2 regions of the Pantoea sp. SGAir0180 genome follow, and region 2 is predicted to be linked to the other one. Evidence: predicted binding sites of a transcription regulator. Region 2 holds the regulator's gene; the other holds the start of a gene.
The links. The regulator CRP, encoded in region 2, controls carbon source genes, mostly activating them, when cyclic AMP is high. The targets are predictions, from matches to a motif close to ATGTGANNNNNNTCACAT.
Positions count from the first base shown of each region.

Region 1: the regulator CRP is predicted to act here: its motif matches at 4,212-4,229, upstream of pth (aminoacyl-tRNA hydrolase).

Region 1 is NZ_CP028071.1:2,012,197-2,018,109, reverse strand. It holds gene C1N58_RS09415 (methyl-accepting chemotaxis protein) at 1-1,965, shown strand; gene ychF (redox-regulated ATPase YchF) at 2,266-3,357, opposite strand; gene pth (aminoacyl-tRNA hydrolase) at 3,465-4,052, opposite strand; gene ychH (stress-induced protein YchH) at 4,311-4,586, shown strand; gene C1N58_RS09395 (GGDEF domain-containing protein) at 4,581-5,735, opposite strand.
Region 2 is NZ_CP028071.1:4,124,695-4,130,607, forward strand. It holds gene C1N58_RS19270 (YccS/YhfK family putative transporter) at 1-963, opposite strand, end outside; gene crp (cAMP-activated global transcriptional regulator CRP) at 1,022-1,654, opposite strand; gene C1N58_RS19280 (OsmC family protein) at 1,957-2,361, shown strand; gene C1N58_RS19285 (phosphoribulokinase) at 2,391-3,260, opposite strand; gene C1N58_RS19290 (YheU family protein) at 3,322-3,540, opposite strand; gene C1N58_RS19295 (hydrolase) at 3,545-4,561, opposite strand; gene C1N58_RS19300 (LysE family translocator) at 4,614-5,216, shown strand; gene C1N58_RS19305 (LacI family DNA-binding transcriptional regulator) at 5,219-5,913, opposite strand, start outside.

The sequences.
Region 1 (5,913 bases), 2.1 Mb from region 2:
ATGTCTGTCATCAAGACAATGACCAGAAGCTTAACCGGTTCACGTTTTGCGGGGGGATCTCAGCCCGCCAACGGGATCTTTAACTGTGAAAGCTTACCCACTTCGCTCTCTGCAGCAGGCCTCAGCAGTCGTGCTGCGGGTATTTTGCTGACGTTTGTGCCGCCAGAGGCCGATTTTCATAAGGTCAGTCAGGCATGGCAACGCTTTACATCAACAGATTTGACCGTCATTACGCTCTCCTCTAACGGAGCGCTCAGCGCCAGCGGCAAGCAAACAACGTACTGCAAAGGCGACGGGCAGGAAGGCAGCTGGCTCTGGTTACCCCGTAACCTGATTGCAGAGCATGAAACACATGTGGTCGATCTGCACCTTCACGATACCCACACGGCGACGGACCGCATTCGTGCCATCCAGGATGAGCTGGCTGCGTTGAGGCTGAGCATGCCGCTCTCTGCTGACCGTACCTTTGCCATGATTTACTGTGACGGCCTGTCTGCATCGGAAGGGTTTTTAATGCAGGCCTGGTATAATACGGGCCGCTTTCCCTGCCTGGCAATCGGCGGATCCGCCGGTGGACGCGTCACCTTTGACGGGACATGGATTGGCGCTGGCGGGCGTGTACTGCAGGGGAAAGCCGTTATTGTTTTCTGCAAAATGGCGGCGGGTAAGTCCTTTTCACCCTTTAAGAGTCAGAACTTCGAGCCACTGAACAAGAGCTGGCTGATTGCCGAGGCGGATCCGGTTAAGCGTACCCTGACTTCCGTGTTCAACCCACAGGGGCAGCAACAGCCCTTCACCCAGGCACTGGCTGAACATCTGGGCTGCAATGAACAGCAGCTGACGGAGCGTCTGAAAGGTTTAACGTTTGCGGTGAAGGTAGGTGACGCGTATTTCATTCGTTCTGTAGCGAAGATGGACAGCCACAGTGTACAGTTTTTTTGCGATCTGGAATTTGGCGATCGGCTTTACTTAATGCGTGAAACCGATTTTAAGCAGGCTACGCTGCGGGACTGGCAGGCCTTTACGCAACGTCACGGCAAACCGGCGGCGGTCCTGATGAATGACTGCATACTGCGCCGACAGGGCAATCCCGATAAGCTGCACGATGCGCATTTCTTTAAAGGCATTCCGGCTGCCGGGTTCTCCAGCTTTGGTGAAATTCTGGGCGTACCGATCAATCAGACCTTGTCTGCACTGGTATTCTTCAATCATAACGTAAACGCCATGGCGCAATTTCCGGTGGAATATGCCAGCTATGCCGCGCACTATGCGCAGCGCGCGTTACGTCGCTGGGAAGCGCTAAACCGCGTCCAGTCGGGCGTGCTGGCTCGCGTGGTGAACTATCAGCAGGAGTTGGCACCTATCGTTCAGGCGCTGCCGGTGCTTGAGGCGGCAACCCAGAGCCAGAGCGAAGCGTTGTCGATGGCCGAAAGCAGCATTCGCGCTATCAGCACTCTCGCCAAAGAAAGCCAGCAGGCACAAGGGCGCCTGGGGGACGGGCTGGACGATCTGGAAGCGATATCTAACGGTATCAACGTTATTACGCACGGCATCAGCAATATCGCTTTCCAGACCAATATTCTGGCGCTCAATGCCGCTGTCGAGGCTGCACGCGCGGGGGAAGCTGGCAGAGGATTTGCCGTTGTGGCAGGGGAGGTTCGGCGCCTGGCGCAATCCTCGAAAGAGCAGGCTGAAGCGACCGCAAGCAACATTAATGATGCGGTCGACACGATCTCGCGTATCCGCGATGTCGCGACAAACACGGTACAAACCGCGACGGACATGGCAGACCGCAGTATCCAGGCTGCCGATGCGATTGCCGCCATGAGCGATCGAAGCCGCCATGAACGGGCAGGGATGGCGAAACAGCTGGATAATCTGCGCACCTTAACGGCAGGTATGGATGCGATGCAGGAAGCGGTCGCCGAGCTGAAAGTGCTGCAGACACTTTCCTCGTCACGATAAGTCACTGCTGGCGCCGCGACCAGGAAGGCCCTGCGCCAGTCTCTGTTAAGCAGGGATAACAACTAAGGTAATGGCAAAGTGAACCCGGGCTTTCTTGTTGTTATTTATCACACCTCGTCAGATTGCTTATTTGCCGCCTTATTTTCAAGACGGAAAATTCAGCATGGGTTGCGTTTGATCCTCAATGTTTTAGCGGCTTTTTTCAAACCTGTTCTGTGAAGCTTTAAAACGAAAAAGCCACGCATTCGCGTGGCTTTCACAACCTTATTCATTCACGTGCAGTTCACTTCACCGTGTGGATTAGACGTTAAACAAGAAATTCATCACATCGCCATCTTTAACGATGTACTCTTTGCCTTCTGAACGCATCTTGCCCGCTTCTTTCGCGCCTTGCTCACCCTTATAGGTAATAAAGTCTTCAAACGCGATCGTTTGTGCGCGAATAAAGCCTTTCTCGAAGTCGGTATGGATTTTACCGGCGGCCTGCGGGGCGGTGGCGCCAACAGGGATAGTCCATGCGCGTACTTCTTTGACGCCGGCGGTGAAATAGGTCTGCAGATTCAGCAGTGCGTAACCGGCACGAATCACGCGGTTCAGGCCTGGCTCTTCGATGCCCAGCTCGGCCATAAACTCGTCACGATCTTCGTCTTCCAGTTCGGCGATATCAGATTCGACAGAGGCACAGACTGGCACAACGACAGAACCTTCTTTGGCGGCGATTTCGCGCACTTTATCCAGGTACGGGTTGTTTTCAAAGCCATCTTCGTTGACGTTAGCAATGTACATCGTGGGCTTGAGCGTCAGGAAGCTCAGATAGCGCAGAGCGGCTTTGTCCTCATCGGTCAGATCCAGCGCGCGCAGCATGCCCGCGTTTTCCAGATGAGGCAGACATTTCTCCAGCGCCGCCTGTTCCGCTTTCGCGTCTTTATCGCCACCTTTGGCTTTTTTCTGCACGCGCTGCAGTGCACGTTCACAGGTGTCCAGATCCGCCAGCGCCAGCTCGGTGTTGATGGTTTCGATATCATCAGCCGGATCGACTTTATTATTCACGTGGATAATATTGTCGTTTTCAAAGCAGCGAACCACGTGGCCGATCGCTTCGGTTTCACGGATATTGGTCAGGAACTGGTTGCCCAGGCCTTCACCTTTCGATGCACCTTTTACCAGACCGGCGATATCGACGAATTCCATGGTAGTCGGAACCACGCGCTGTGGCTTGACGATCTCGGACAGCTGATCCAGACGCAGGTCAGGCATAGGTACAACGCCCGTGTTGGGTTCAATGGTGCAGAAGGGGAAGTTCGCCGCTTCAATACCCGCTTTTGTCAGCGCGTTAAACAGAGTGGATTTACCGACATTTGGCAGGCCCACGATACCGCATTTGAATCCCATGGTTTAATACCCTTTATAGCTGGATGGGCAACGCCTGGACGCAGGCGCCGCCGGAAACGTAAGATAATTTTCGCGCATTATACACAGATTCGCGACAATCGGGGCGATTAGACAGGCTTAAAGGCATGCAGGCGGTTCATTGCCTTAATGCGATCTTCCTTCAGCCACAGTTCGGTGCAGCGCGCTGCTTCATCAATGGCGTCATCGATCAGCTTTTGCTCGCTGGCGGGCGGTTTGCCTAACACAAATCCGGTCACTTTGTTGCGGTCACCGGGATGGCCGATGCCGATGCGCAGACGATGAAAGTTATTATTATTGCCCAGCTTGCTGATGATGTCTTTCAGGCCGTTATGACCGCCGTGACCGCCGCCTTGTTTGAATTTCGCAATGCCCGGTGGCAGATCGAGTTCATCGTGCGCCACTAAAATTTCTTCGGGCGCAATACGGTAGAAGGTCGCCATCGCCGCGACTGCTTTGCCGCTGAGGTTCATAAAGGTGGTGGGCACCAGCAGTCGGACATCTTCGCCCGCCAGCGCCAGTCGCGCCGTATAACCGAAAAATTTGGCTTCTTCTTTTAACGACTGATTGTGCCGCTCAGCCAGCAAATCCAGATACCACGCACCCGCGTTATGGCGCGTGGCGGCATATTCCGCACCGGGATTCGCCAGGCCGACAATCAGTTTAATGCTGCTCACAAGGAATATCCTGCTGTTATCACCAAAGGGCAGTAGTTTACTGTGCCGGGCTACGGATCACAAAGTGTGAGCCACGAATTATTAGTGTCGGTGATTAATTGTTTTTCATCTAAATCAATAAGCTGTAATTATGCTTTGGTCACACTTATCCTGTTCTGAGTGTGACGAAGTGCACAAATTAGCCTGCTGTCATTGCCTAAACTACTGACAGGTTAACATTGTGTGCGCTCATCGGACCGCACCTTCAGGAGGTGAAAGATGAAACGTCATCACTCACGTATGGCAGGAAATGCCTTAATGGCACTGGGCTTAGTGACCATGGTACTCGGCGTTGGTTTTTCGATTATCAACCAACTTCCCTCTTTAAATCTGCCGCAGATACTGGCGCAGGGCGCGATGTTTGGGATTTTCTTTGGCGCACTGTTATGGCTGGCCGGTGCCTGCATTAGCGGTCGTGAGAAAGTCGAAGATCGCTATTACTGGGAGCGGCATTATGGCGATAAACGCTGTCGCCGCAGCCATCACTCGTCATAATGATGTTCCCGGCAATGTCAGACAGGGCTCGGTTCGGTTCCTGCCTTTGGCTTTTGCCCGATAGAGCGCTTTGTCAGCCAGCGCCATCAGTTCGCCAAAATCAATGTGGCGATTGTCGGCGGTGGAGAAGCCAATGCTGACGGAATAGGGAACCTGACCCGGCCGGGAAAGGTGGATCGCCTGGCGCACCTGCTCGCACCAGACGTTAGCCTGTGCTGACATCATCGGCAGAAGGGCGGCAAATTCTTCGCCGCCCAGTCGCGCAAAGCGCGCCCCTTCAGGCAGCATTTTGGACACGCGGTTAGTGAAATCAATCAGAATCTGGTCGCCCTGATGATGCCCATAGCGATCATTAATCCCTTTAAAATGGTCGAGATCGAATAACACCACCGTCAGCGCTTTATTCTGCTTCTGGCAGGCTTTAATCATCACCTCGGCCCCGGTAAACAGCGCACGACGATTCCAGATATTGGTCAGGGGATCGTGCAGCGAGGCCGTTTTTAACGCATTGCGCGTCCGCTCATTGACCATCGCCAGAATCGTCACGGTAAACCCAATCACAAACAACATGGATTCCATGATCACATAGACGGAAAAATTGGATCCGCTGATCGCGCCCTGAACGCCAACCGGACGGGAATTATCCAGGAATATGCGGGCCGCATGGAATATCAGGTGAATCCAGAGCAGGAGCTGGGCAGGCCAGAATGTTGCATCCATATTGCGCCGCGCCAGCCAGAGAAAATAGATAAGCGATCCGGTATACCCGATGCAGAGCAGGCAGAGCACCAGTACGCGCAGCGATAAGCTGTAATAAAATCCCGGAATCAGGCAGAGCAGTGACCAGATCAGCGCCCCGACCAGACCACTCATCCCCGGCTGCTTACCGCAAAAGGTGCGAAACGCGCTGAACAATCCCCCGTAAGCCAGCATAAGCAACACGTTGCTCATGGCCACCGGTAAAAACTGATAGCCCTGGCTGCGCAGGCTACTGAGAATAAAGGCGACCAGCGTCAGTAAAATGGCCACGCAAACATAGCCCAGCGTGCGATCGTAATGCGAACCGACCCAGGCAAATGCCAGGATCAGACTCATAAACCCCAGTACGTAGAGTTCGCAAATAAATAACGTATAGACGTCGAGGTTCATAGTGGAAAACGATCGCAATAAAAAGTGCGGGCAAAGTACCACTCAACGCAGAATGGCAAAAGAGCAGATAAGATAATTTCAGCGAAAGAGTTTTTCGTAGTAAGCGTGACAATAACGGCGGTGACTCATAACGAAAATTTCTGTGAATCAAGCAGCTTTGTCGGAAGGGGAACGGCAC
Region 2 (5,913 bases):
GAAGTGATAAAGGCAAAAATTTCCTACCGGATTGTCCGGGTGCTGACGGGCGATTTTTTCCAGTGCCCCCAGCTGCTTGTCCATATCAAAGCGACTGGACAGTTGGTGGTACAGGATGTTGTCTGCCAGCTCACGTAAACGGGCGGAAATGGTTTTCGCATTCCAGCGAATCACGGCCTCAGCATGGCTTTGTTCTACCAGTTTTTGCACTTCTTCTGGCTGATGCAGGCTGACAGAAATGTGTTCCTGTAAATCCAGTGCGACCTGAAAAGCGCGGGTCAGTCGCTTATGACTGTGATCGCGGCTGGCGGACAGCATATGCATCTGCTGATAACAGGTGTTGATGAGGTCGATTGCTTTTTGTTGCCGCGCCAGCAACGGTGGTAGCGCCTTCTCCGGATCGGTAAGTTGCGTCAACAAGGTGTACTTGGCGTCACAATAGTTCGCCAGTTCGCGGTAAATCAGACTCAGGCTTTCACGCATTGGCTGCTCTTTCCACAGCCAAAACCAGAACCAGTTAAACAGGCCATACCACAGCGTACCGCCGATGTAGAGCAGGGGCGGTACGTAAATGGGCATGCGGCCAATCAGGCTGGTGGTAAATATCGCTGCGATCAGTGTGGCAGGGAGTAACCGTGCGTGCAGTGGGCTGATTTCACCTGTCACGCCCAGCAGCAAAGGCAGAGCGAAAAGAATAAGCGGTAAGGGCACGTCTTTAAACAGAAGCCACTGCATCAGTAAGCTACCCAGGGCAAACAGGCTGCCGCCGACAATCAGGCGTTTAAAGAAGCGTTTGTGGGGTGTATCCAGACCGGCAATATTGCAGCAGGCAGGCACCAATGAGAACAGCAATCCTTTTTGCAGATCGCCAAACAGCCAGCCGAGCGCGACGGGGAGACACAACACCAGTGTCTGGCGCAGGGCATAGTTAACTTCAGGGTGATAAATTATTCTTCGCCACATCGGCTCAACGCAAATAATTCACGGCATAACGTTGCCATTATGCCGTGAAGAATAAAGCTTAGCGCGTGCCGTAAACAACAATTGTTTTGCCGTGTGCGGAGATCAGATTCTGGTCTTCCAGCATCTTCAAAATACGTCCCACGGTTTCACGTGAACATCCCACGATTTGGCCAATTTCCTGACGCGTAATTTTAATTTGCATGCCGTCAGGATGCGTCATGGCATCCGGCTGTTTCGCCAGGTTGAGCAACGTCTGCGCAATGCGACCGGTGACATCAAGGAACGCGAGGTTGCCCACTTTTTCCGATGTGACCTGCAGACGGCGCGCCATTTGCGAGGAGAGGCGCATGAGGATGTCCGGATTCACCTGAATCAGCTGACGGAATTTTTTGTAGGAAATCTCTGCCACTTCGCACGCGGTTTTCGCACGTACCCAGGCGCTGCGCTCCTGACCTTCTTCGAACAGGCCAAGCTCACCAATAAAGTCGCCCTGATTCAGATAGGACAGAATCATCTCCTTGCCTTCTTCATCCTTAATCAGTACCGCAACGGAACCTTTAACGATGTAGTAAAGCGTTTCCGCCTTTTCACCTTGATGAATGAGCGTACTTTTGGATGGATACTTGTGAATATGGCAATGGGACAGGAACCATTCAAGTGTAGGGTCTGTTTGCGGTTTGCCGAGAACCATTCGCTATTATCCTCTGTTGTAATCGTGCCCAAAATACAGGGCTCTGTTTCCCTGCCAGGCGATGTAAGCGTTAAGCGTCTTTCCATTCAGGAAATTATTCGGGCTGCATTCGGCGCAGTGCGCATCATTCTTCCCGGCTTCGTCTTCGGATGACGAAAAATATTTTCAGCTCTGTTTGTAGCACAGCTTACGTCGACTGTCTTGTGTTGTCTCGCTTCAGCAAGATGGCGTTTTCTCTGGATTGCTGTTTCCCAGGCAAAAGCGTACGCTGAGCCAAAACAGGGTATTCTGAGGTCAAAATTATGCAGGCACGCGTCAAATGGGTTGAAGGGTTAACATTCCTGGGGGAATCATCGTCCGGCCATCAGGTACTGATGGATGGCAATTCTGGCGATAAAGCGCCGAGCCCTATGGAGATGGTGCTGATGGCGGCAGGGGGATGCAGCGCCATTGACGTTGTGTCAATTTTGCAAAAAGGCCGCAACGATGTGGTTGATTGCGAAGTGAAACTATCGTCTGAACGTCGGGAAGAAGCCCCCCGCATCTTTACCCATATCAATCTGCATTTTATCGTCAGCGGCAACGCACTTTCGGATAAAGCCGTGGCACGCGCTGTCGATCTGTCAGCGGAAAAATATTGCTCTGTCGCCATCATGTTAGGCAAAGGCGTCAACATTACCCACAGCTACGAAGTGATCGCGCTATAATCTCACAGAGGCCAGGCTGGCCTCTGTGGTTATTCAATCCGTTTCCCTTCCATGAGCCGTTTTACTAACGGCGCCATAATTAACTCCATCGCCAGTCCCATTTTGCCGCCGGGTACCACCAGCGTGTTGATATTGGAAATAAACGATCCCTGCAGCATGGCCAGCAGATAGGGAAAATCAATGTCTTCCAGCCCCTGAAAGTGGATAACCACAAAGCTTTCATCCAGCGAAGGGATGGTGCGCGCGGCAAAGGGATTAGAGGTATCCACCGTGGGGACGCGCTGAAAGTTAATATGGGTTCGTGAAAACTGCGGCGTAATGAAATTGATGTAATCTTCCATGGAACGCACTACCGAATCCATCACCGCTTCGCGTGAATGGCCACGCTCGCTGGTATCGCGCACCAGTTTCTGAATCCACTCCAGGTTGACGATGGGCACGACGCCGACCAGCAAATCGACTTTTTCCGCCACATTGTGTTGTGCAGTCACCACGCCGCCGTGCAAGCCTTCATAAAACAGCACATCCATATCCGGAGGTAACGGTTGCCAGGGCGTGAAGGTGCCGGGAACCTGGTTCCAGGGAACGGCTTCATCATAGGTGTGCAGATACTTACGCGACTGGCCCTTACCGTGTTCGCCGTATTCGATGAACGTTTGCTCCAGCAGGCCAAAATCATTCGCCTCCGGGCCAAAGTAGCTGATATGTCGCCCCAGATCGCGCGCTTTTCGGATAGCCATGTCCATTTCGGGTCGGGTAAAGCGGTGAAAACTGTCCCCTTCCAGTTCGGCAGCGTGCAAACCGAGTTGCTGAAAAATTTTACGGAACGCCAGGCTGGTGGTGGTGGTTCCCGCACCGCTGGAGCCCGTTACCGCGATAATCGGATGGCGTGCAGACATAGTTGAAGTCCCTGTGACGTCGGGCGATGAGCATTGTTAGCACGATTTTCCGTTCGTTGCATCAGCCACGAAACTCGCTTTTGCGCATGATGTTGACCGACTCGTGCAGTTCCGACCATACCAGAACGACCTCGCCGTGCTCCAGCTGACGACGCACATCGGCGACTTTTTCCGTCAGGCTGAGCTCCTGCTCGCCGTAATCCGTGCCTTCACGCAAAACAAACGCTTCGATAAGATTTTCAAGGGTTTCGGGAGAAACCTGTTCCCAGGGAATAATCACAGAGTCAGTTATCCAGATAAGAGGAAATCCACTGTGGCACGCGCTGCTCCAGCCACAACCGAGGCTGACGCAGGGTGCCACTGACGAAACCAACATGCCCACCCTGCTGTGTCAGCTGATAGGTAATAGTGGCAGATAATTGCGCAGGCTGCGGGATCACCTCATCGCTCATGAACGGGTCATCTTTTGCATGGATGATGAGCAGCGGTTTTGTCACGAACTTAAGGCGCGGCATAGCGCTGGCGCGACGGTAATAATCCGTGGCGTCGGCAAAACCATGCGCCCGGGCCGTGATCGCGTCGTCAAAGTCTCGCAGACGGCGCAGGGCGTTAAGCTGAATGAGGTTCACCGGCAACGTGTCGGGCCAGGCCCGCAGTTTACGCTGGGCATTCTTTTTTAACTGGCTTAACAGGTAACGCTGATAAACCTGTGAAAAGCCGCGCTCAAGTCGGGCGCTGCAGGGTTCCAGCATCAGGGGCGCAGACACAATCACGCCCGCGTCAATCAGGGCTTCATCACCTTGCTGGCCTAACAGGCAACCGAGCATATTCCCGCCCAGCGAGAAGCCGACAGCAGTTGTGGGCACCCGGCCCCAGCGCGTCGTCAGCCAGTGCAGGAAAAAACGCGCATCCTCGGTTTCACCGGAGTGGTATATCCGGTTCAGACGGTTCGGCTCACCGCTGCAGCCGCGAAAATGCATTACTACCGCCAGCCAGCCACGCTGTTTGCACTGCAGCATCAGGCCATGAATATAGGGACTGTGGAAACTTCCTTCCAGGCCATGAAACAGCACCACGCGCGGTTTATGCCGGGCAAACTGAGGATCTTCACTCCAGGCCAAATCAACAAAGTCACCGTCAGGTAAATCCAGCCGCTGCCAGTGTGGCGTTAACCTTTTCGTCCGCCGTATCAGCCGCGGCAGAATGGTTTGCAGGTGCGGGTTGCCCAGACCGGGCAGGGGAATGAACGCCGCGTCGTCAGGGCCCGAAAATTTCATGTTGTAAAGGCTTGTCTGTTCCATATCACACTGTTAGCTTCGATAAGTTTTCACTAAGGGAGGAGAACCCGGGTTAATGGAACTCAGTCTGTTTTTATCATTATTAGGCTTTCTTTGGGTCGCGGCGATTACACCCGGACCTAATAATATGTTACTCACCGCCTCGGGGGCCAATTTTGGTTTTTTGCGCACCCTCCCGTTGATGATCGGCATTATGATCGGCATGCAGCTAATGCTGCTGCTGGTAGCGTTTGGCGTGGGTGGATTGATACTGCTTTATCCCTCCCTGCATCTCATCCTGAAAATTGCCGGTAGCCTTTACCTGCTGTGGCTGGCCTGGAAGATTGCCACCGCAGCCTATGAGAAGCTGGAAACCGATGCGGCACCTGTCGCACCTATGCCGTTCTGGCAGGGAGGCTTATTACAACTGATCAACCCCAAAGCCTGGCTCATGGCGCTGGGTGCCGTCGCCAGTTTTAGTCTGGCCGGTGCGGGCTATCGCCATTCTGTCCTGTTAATCAGTCTTGGCATGGTTATGGTCAATCTGGTTGCAGGCGTTATCTGGATGGGCTTTGGCGCGATGATCGGCCGTATTTTACGTAGTCCCCGCGCCTGGAAACGCTTTAACCTGAGCATGGGGCTGTTAACGGCGGCCTGCGTATTGCTGATCTGGCACTGAGCTTAGCTGGATGCGCGCTCCAGGCGCGTCCAGGGCAACACTTCGCGAACAACCGGCGCGTGCGGCTGGCGAATTTTTTTCAGCAACAGCTGCACGCTGCGCGCGCCCAGTTGATACATGGGCTGTTCAATGGTGGTTAACGGTGGATTCAGGCTGCTGGTAAAGGGAATGCCGTCAAACCCCACGACGGCAAGGTCTTCCGGGACACGCAGGCCCGCCTCCAGCGCTGCATGCACCACGCCAACCGCCAGCACATCAGACACGGCAAATACCGCATCCGGCGGCTCCGCTAAACGCAACAATTCCTGCAATGCCCGACTGCCTTCTTCGCAGGTAATGCCTTCGGTATAGACGACATTCGTCCAGTCTGACCCCGATTGCGCAACGCCTTCTCGATAGCCTTGTTCGCGATATTGAGAATAGAGATAACGCATATCGCCATTCACCAGTGCAATGCGCTTACGGCCCCGGCCGGCCAGATAATGGACGGTATCACGTGCGGCGTCCAGATGATCGATGGAGACGGACGAGGCCGCAATCTCGGGATCAAACTCACAACACTGAATCCAGGGCGCATCACCGATAATATCGATCAGGCTTTGCAGCCCGGCGGCGGCATCCATCGTAATCACGCCGTCCACCACCTTGCCGGTCAGTAAGGTCAGGTAGGCCGACTCACGTTTAAACTGTGAGGCCG